3 regions of the Streptomyces sp. NPDC000345 genome follow, and region 2 is predicted to be linked to each of the others. Evidence: riboswitches for the same ligand, from Rfam matches in the RefSeq annotation. Region 2 holds a riboswitch; each other region holds the start of a gene.
What was found. A riboswitch is a leader RNA that binds a small molecule or an ion and turns the genes downstream of it on or off. The one in region 2 is predicted to bind S-adenosylmethionine.

Region 1: it holds a riboswitch for S-adenosylmethionine, as region 2 does, so the genes downstream of both, thrC (threonine synthase) here and ACFY30_RS38465 (aminotransferase class V-fold PLP-dependent enzyme) in region 2, are expected to answer to the same signal.
Region 3: it holds a riboswitch for S-adenosylmethionine, as region 2 does, so the genes downstream of both, ACFY30_RS36015 (amino acid ABC transporter permease) here and ACFY30_RS38465 (aminotransferase class V-fold PLP-dependent enzyme) in region 2, are expected to answer to the same signal.

Annotation. Positions count from the first base shown of each region.
Region 1 covers NZ_JBIAZE010000003.1:144,822-147,080, forward strand. The annotation lists gene ACFY30_RS08160 (glucosyl-3-phosphoglycerate synthase) at 1-542, opposite strand, end outside; SAM riboswitch class I at 721-867, shown strand; gene thrC (threonine synthase) at 886-2,175, shown strand; gene ACFY30_RS08170 (MoaD/ThiS family protein) at 2,172-2,259, shown strand, end outside.
Region 2 covers NZ_JBIAZE010000026.1:64,618-66,876, reverse strand. The annotation lists gene ACFY30_RS38465 (aminotransferase class V-fold PLP-dependent enzyme) at 1-1,011, opposite strand, end outside; SAM riboswitch class IV at 1,177-1,293, opposite strand; gene trpD (anthranilate phosphoribosyltransferase) at 1,370-2,259, opposite strand, start outside.
Region 3 covers NZ_JBIAZE010000022.1:37,215-39,473, forward strand. The annotation lists gene ACFY30_RS36015 (amino acid ABC transporter permease) at 16-993, opposite strand; SAM riboswitch class IV at 1,352-1,475, opposite strand; gene ACFY30_RS36020 (glutathione S-transferase C-terminal domain-containing protein) at 1,541-2,259, opposite strand, start outside.

The DNA of each region.
Region 1 (2,259 bases), on a different contig from region 2:
AGCAGCGGCCGGGCCATGAGTTCGGTCACCCGCCCGCCCTGGCCGGCGGCGCCGCCCAGGGGGCGGTCGTACATGCCCTTGACCAGGTCCACGCCCGGGTCGGTGAGCAGGGGGCCGACGATGCCCGAGACGAAGTCGGAGGAGAACTCCTTCAGGTCGGCGTCGATGAAGCAGACGATGTCCCCGGTCGTGACGAGCAGCGAGCGCCACAGCACCTCGCCCTTGCCGGGCACGGCCGGGAGACGGGGCAGGATCGCGTCGCGGTGCACGACACGCGCGCCCGCCGCGGCCGCGACCTCTGCCGTTCGGTCGGTCGATCCCGAGTCGACGACCACGATCTCGTCGACGAGCGGGACCTGGTGCATGAGGTCGTGACGGATGACCGCGACGATGTCGCCGACCGTCTCCTCCTCGTTCAGCGCGGGCAGGACCACCGACACCGACTGGCCCGAGGCGCGCTTCGCGGCCAGGATCCGGTGGAGCGGGCGATCGGTCACGGACCAGGAGCGGGTGGCCAGCCAGCGCTCGACTTCTTCCAGCACAGTCTGCGGCTCCTCACTGTCGTGATCACACCGGGTGCACGGCAGGTGACCGTGTGATCCATCTCGCGGTTCGGACGACTATCTCAACTGTCCTGGCCTTCGGTTACAGTCTTGAACAACGCGGATGACCATCGCATGTCCGGGGTCGTCCGGCGTTCAGCGTTCAACAACCGAATACCGCTCATCCAGAGGGGCAGAGGGACACGGCCCGATGAAGCCCCGGCAACCCTCCAGCCGGTCTGACCACGTCGTCGTGGTGAGGCTCCCGGCTTGGGAAGGTGCCAAATCCGTCTCACGGCGAGATGCGTCGTGAGGAAGATGAGGAGAAAGGGCCTCCCCTCACATGGCTGCGCAGACTGTTGCCACCGACACCACCGCCTCCCCCGTCGACCTCGGTCCCGCCGCGGCGCTGAGCTGCCGCGAGTGCGGTCACCGCGTCCCGCTCGGCCCGGTCTTCGCCTGCGAGGAGTGTTTCGGCCCGCTCGAGATCGCGTACGACTTCTCCTCCTACGACACGGAGGAGCTCCGCAAGCGCATCGAGGCGGGACCCGCGAACATCTGGCGCTACGCGCCGCTGCTGCCCGTTCCGGCCGACGTGGCGGACAAGCCCAACATCAACCCCGGTTGGACCCAGCTCGTCAAGGCCGACAACCTGGCCCGTGAGCTGGGCATCGACGCCGGCAAGCTGTTCGTCAAGGACGACTCCGGCAACCCGACCCACTCCTTCAAGGACCGGGTCGTCGCCCAGGCCCTGGAGGCCGCCCGCGCCTTCGGCTTCACCACGCTCTCCTGCTCCTCCACCGGCAACCTCGCCGGCGCGGTGGGCGCCGCCGCGGCCCGGGCCGGCTTCCGCTCGTGCGTGTTCATCCCGCACGACCTCGAGCAGGGCAAGGTCGTGATGGCCGCGATCTACGGCGGCGAGCTCGTCGGCATCGAGGGCAACTACGACGACGTCAACCGCTTCTGCTCCGAGCTCATCGGCGACCCGGCGGGCGAGGGCTGGGGCTTCGTCAACGTCAACCTGCGGCCGTACTACGCCGAGGGCTCCAAGACGCTGGCCTACGAGATCGCCGAGCAGCTCGGCTGGCGGCTTCCCGACCAGCTGGTCGTGCCCATCGCCTCCGGATCGCAGCTCACGAAGATCGACAAGGGTCTGCAGGAGCTGATCAGGCTCGGGCTGGTCGAGGACAAGCCGTACAAGATCTTCGGTGCCCAGGCGGAGGGCTGCTCCCCGGTGTCGGCGGCCTTCAAGGCCGGGCACGACGTGGTGCGCCCCCAGAAGCCGAACACCATCGCCAAGTCGCTGGCCATCGGCAACCCGGCCGACGGTCCGTACGTCCTGGACATCGCCCGTCGCACGGGCGGTGCGGTGGAGGACGTGACGGACGAGCAGGTCGTGGACGCGATCAAGCTGCTGGCCCGGACCGAGGGCATCTTCGCGGAGACGGCCGGCGGTGTGACCGTCGGCGTCACGCGCAAGCTCGTCGAGAACGGTCTGCTGGACCCGGCGAAGACCACCGTCGTCCTCAACACCGGCGACGGCCTGAAGACCCTGGACGCGGTGGCCGGCACCGGCCTGACCGCGACCATCCGCCCCAACCTGGACTCTTTCCGAGAGGCTGGCCTCGCATGAGCGTCACCGTCCGCATCCCCACCATCCTGCGCACCTACACGGGCGGTCAGGCCGAGGTGTCCGCCGAGGGCGCGACCCTCGCCG
Region 2 (2,259 bases):
GCCGAAGAGGGAGAGCACGCGGACCTGCGGGACCCCGGCCAGGCCCGCCCGCACCTTCTCGACCAGGTACTGCTCGCGGGCCACCAGCGTGTCGAAGCCGGCCTCCGTCAGGGCCTTGCAGGCCGACGCGACGGCGTAGGCGCCGATCACGTTCGGGGAGCCGGCCTCGTGGCGGGCCGCGCTCTCGTGCCACTCCACGTCCACTCCCCCGTCCTCGCGCCGGGTGACCTTGCGGCTGGCGCCACCGCCCGCGAGATACGGCTCCGCCGTGCGCAGCCAGTCGGCACGGCCGGCCAGGACGCCGGAGCCGAACGGGGCGTACAGCTTGTGACCGGAGAAGGCGATCCAGTCGACGTCGAGGTCGCGCACCGAGACCGGGTGGTGGGGGGCCAGCTGGGCCGCGTCCAGCACGATCCGGGCGCCGTGCGCGTGCGCGGCCGCCGCGAGCTCGCGCACCGGCCACAGCTCGCCGGTGACGTTCGAGGCGCCGGTGACGCAGACCAGGGCCGGGCCGTAGGGGTCGCGGCCGGCCAGGGCCTTCTCCAGGGTCTCGACGGCCTGCCGCGGGGAGCGCGGGGCGTCGAGCCAGGTGACCCGGGCGTCCCTCCAGGGCAGCAGCGAGGCGTGGTGCTCGGTCTCGAAGACGAAGACCTGGCAGTCGGCGGGGAGGGCCGCCGCCAGGAGGTTGAGGGAGTCGGTGGTGGAGCGGGTGAAGATCAGCTGGTCGTCGGCCCGGCAGTCCAGGAACCCGGCGACGGTCCCGCGGGCGTTCTCGAAGAGGTCCGTCGACAGCTGGGAGAGGTAGCCGGCGCCGCGGTGGACGCTGCCGTAGTACGGGGCGTAGGCCGCCACGTCGTCCCAGACGCGCTGCAGGGCGGGGGCGCTGGCCGCGTAGTCGAGTGCCGCGTAGGCGACCTCGCCGCCCGTGACGAGCGGGACGGTGACATCCCTGCCCAGAACGGGCAGTGGGGCACAAACGGTACGGGCGGTGGCAGCGGTGGAGACAGACATGGGGAACTCCCGTGAGAGGCAAAGGAGAACCACCGTGCGGGCGGCTGTGGCTCCGGCACGGAGGAAGGAGAAAAGGGGATGCGGAGGCGGGGCTCGACGCCCTAGCGCATTCGCTTGCTCACGGAAGACTCCCTCGGACGACCCAGGACCCCTGGTTTCGCGAGGGGTCCGCGCTTGCCGGGGACCTTGCTGTCCACGGCCTGGTCTTCACCCGGGGCACCCCGCCACGGACGGAGGGTTGCCGGACAGTCGGCCGGGGCCTCATGACTGTCACTCATGACCTGGTACAGGAACGTACGTGAAGTGATCGTCGTCCCGCAACCCGAGTCCGGATGGCGGGACGACGTCGGGGTGGCCCCTAGGCGTTGCTGGCGGCCACCCAGCGCTCCAGAGTCCGCTTCGCCGCGCCCGAGTCGACCGACTCGGCCGCCCGGTCCATGCCGGCCCTGATCTGCTCCGCCAGCGTTCCGCCGCCCGGCTCCAGGGCGACCAGCGCGGCCGCCGAGTTCAGCAGGACGGCGTCCCGGACCGGGCCCTGCTCGCCGTCCAGCAGGCGGCGGGCGACCTCCGCGTTGTACGAGGGGTCCCCGCCCCGCAGGGCCTCCACCGGCACCAGCTCGATGCCGACGTCACGCGGGTCGAAGCTCTCCTCGGTGACCTTGCCGTCGCGGACGACCCACACCCGCGAGGTGGCCGTCGTGGTCAGCTCGTCGAGGCCGTCGTCGCCGCGGAAGACCAGGGACGAGTTGCCGCGCTCGGCGAACACGCCCGCGACCACCGGCGCCATGCGCGGGTCCGCGACCCCGACCGCCTGGGCCCGCACCCGGGCGGGGTTGGTCAGCGGGCCGAGGATGTTGAAGACCGTGCGGATGCCCAGCTGACCGCGGGCGGCACCGGCGTGGCGCAGCGCCGGGTGGAACTTGATCGCGAAGCAGAACGTGATCCCGGCCTCCTGGGCCACCTCGGCCACCCGCCGCGGGGTCAGCTCCAGGTTGACGCCGAGCTTCTCCAGGACGTCCGAGGCGCCGGAGGCGGAGGACGCGGCCCGGTTGCCGTGCTTGACGACCGTGGCGCCCGTTCCGGCGACGACGATCGCCGACATCGTGGAGATGTTGACGGTCTTGGCGCCGTCGCCGCCGGTGCCGACGATGTCCACGGTCCGCCCGGGCACCTCGATCACGTTGGCGTGCTCGTACATGGCCCGGACGAGCCCGTTGATCTCCTCGACGGTCTCGCCCTTGGCCCTGA
Region 3 (2,259 bases), on a different contig from region 2:
GCACGGTCTCGGCGGTCATACGGCGGCCTCCCGGCGGATGCGGGCCCGCAGGTCGGTGAGACCGGTCCGCAGCTTCTGCAACGGCGTCGGCGGCAGGGAGCGCGTGGCGCCCCGGGCGTAGTACCGCTCGACGTAGAACTGGACGACGGAGACGAGGCTGGTCAGGATCAGGTACCAGACGGTGACGACCAGCAGCAGCGGCACGATGTCGCCCGGGTAGGTGGCGCCCATGGTCTGGGCGGTGCCGAACAGGTCGAGCAGTGACACGTAGAAGACCAGCGAGGTGGCCTTCACGAGGCCGATCAGCTGGTTGACGTAGTTCGGGGTGATCGACCTGAGCGCCTGCGGAAAGACGATCTTCCAGAACTGGTAGCCCCGGGGCAGACCGAGCGCGGCGGCCGCCTCGTGCTGGCCCTGGTCGACGGAGAGGATGCCGCCGCGGACCACCTCGGCGGCGTAGGCGGCCTCGTTGAGGCTGAGGCCGACGACGGCGATCACCATGTCGGTGGCGAGCCGGGACTCGTCGAAGGTGAGGAAGGCGGGGCCGAAGGGGACGCCCAGGCTCAGCGTCCGGTACAGGGCGCTGAAGTTGTACAGGAAGAGCAGGACGACGATCAGCGGGATGGAGCGCAGCGCCCAGACGTAGGTCCAGCTGACCGCGCGCAGCACCGGGCTCCTCGACAGCAGCGCGACCGCGAGCAGGATCCCGCCGAGGAGGCCCAGTACGGCGCTGTAGGCGGCGACTTCGAGGGTGATCAGCAGTCCGTCGAGGATCACCGGCCGCAGGAACCAGTAGCCGAAGCGGTCCCACTGGTAGAAGGGGTTGGACACGAGGCCGTGCGCGAACTGGGCGACCAGCACCAGCACGACGGCGGTCGCGATCCAGCGGCCCGGCCGGCGCAGCGGCTGAACCCGCCGGGCGGTGAGCTTTTCTGACGGCAGGTCGGCGGCGGGCGCCTGGGCGAGGGCCACGGCGCCTGGGGGTTCACTCATGAGGGGCTCCGGCGGGAGTCGGGCACCCCGGGTCGGCACCGTCGCGTGGGGTGGCCGTCGTCAGGCGCACGGCGCACGGGTGCGTACGAAGAACCGGGGTGAGGCGGTCAACGGCACACCGCGGGGGCGGTGTTCGTCACAGACGCGGAAGCGGGGCGAAGGGAGGTGCGGAGTTCAGCCCCGACAGCGGGCACGGCCCGGTGCGGTACACAGTGCGCTGTTCACGCGGAGCAGATCGACGGCGCGGTCGGCGACGAGTGGCTGTGCTGAGGGCCGTACGCGGCCCCCGAAGACGGCGGGGCGCCGTCCTGAGGGCTGCGTACATGGTGTTCTCCGTCGTGATCACGGCCCCGGAGGGACCTCGCGCTTACCGGAACGTCCCTGTCGGTACGTCGTCCGGTCCGGTCGTCACCTGGGGCACCCCACCGCGGCGCGAGGGTTGCCGGTCAGCGAGCCAGGGCTTGTCGCTGACGCTCATGACCGTTCTGGGCCGTAAATTACGATAACTGCCCGAACGAATGTCAACGCCGGTCCATTGACTGGACGGCTACCGGGTGGGGGCGGCGTGGGCCGCCCAGTCGAGGATCTGGACGGCGGCGCCGGCGGCCTCCAGCCCCTGACAGCGGGCGTGGTGACGGCGGGCGATGCCGTCGAGGTCGAGGTGGGCGCCGAAGGCCGGATGGGCGGCGAGCCGGCGGGCGTAGGCCCACAGGGCGGGGTGTTCGGCGACCCGGCGCACGGCGTCCGCGTCGAGGTGGTGCCGGTGCACGGTGTCGAGCCGGACCAGAGCGACCCACAACTCCGCGTCGGCCGCGGTGATCTGATCACCGATCAGATACGGCTGCGCACTGAGCCCTTGCTCCAGCACGGCGAGCGTGGCGAGGAGATGTCCGAGCGCGGCGGCACGCTCCGCCTCGCCGGCCCCCGCGTTCCCGGCGCGCTGGGCGGCCCCCTCGATGCCCTGCGCGCACATCCGCTCGACGGCCTCGATCTCCGATCCGGCGCCGCACGGGTGGAGCGTGGGGCGGCCGCCGCCGAAGCGCCGGGCGAGGTCGCGGGCGATGTCCGGGCCGTGGGTGGAGACGATCCGGCCGGACCAGTCGTCGCTGAGCACCGGCGCGAGGGCCGGTCCGGTGTAGCGGTGGGCGCTGGCCTCGTAGAGCGGGCGCAGCGCCCGGTGCCCACCGTCGGCACAGTCGGGGACGGCGGGCAGGAAGGCCACCGGACAGACCCGGTCCAGGCCGAGGAGGGTGTGGACGACGGCGA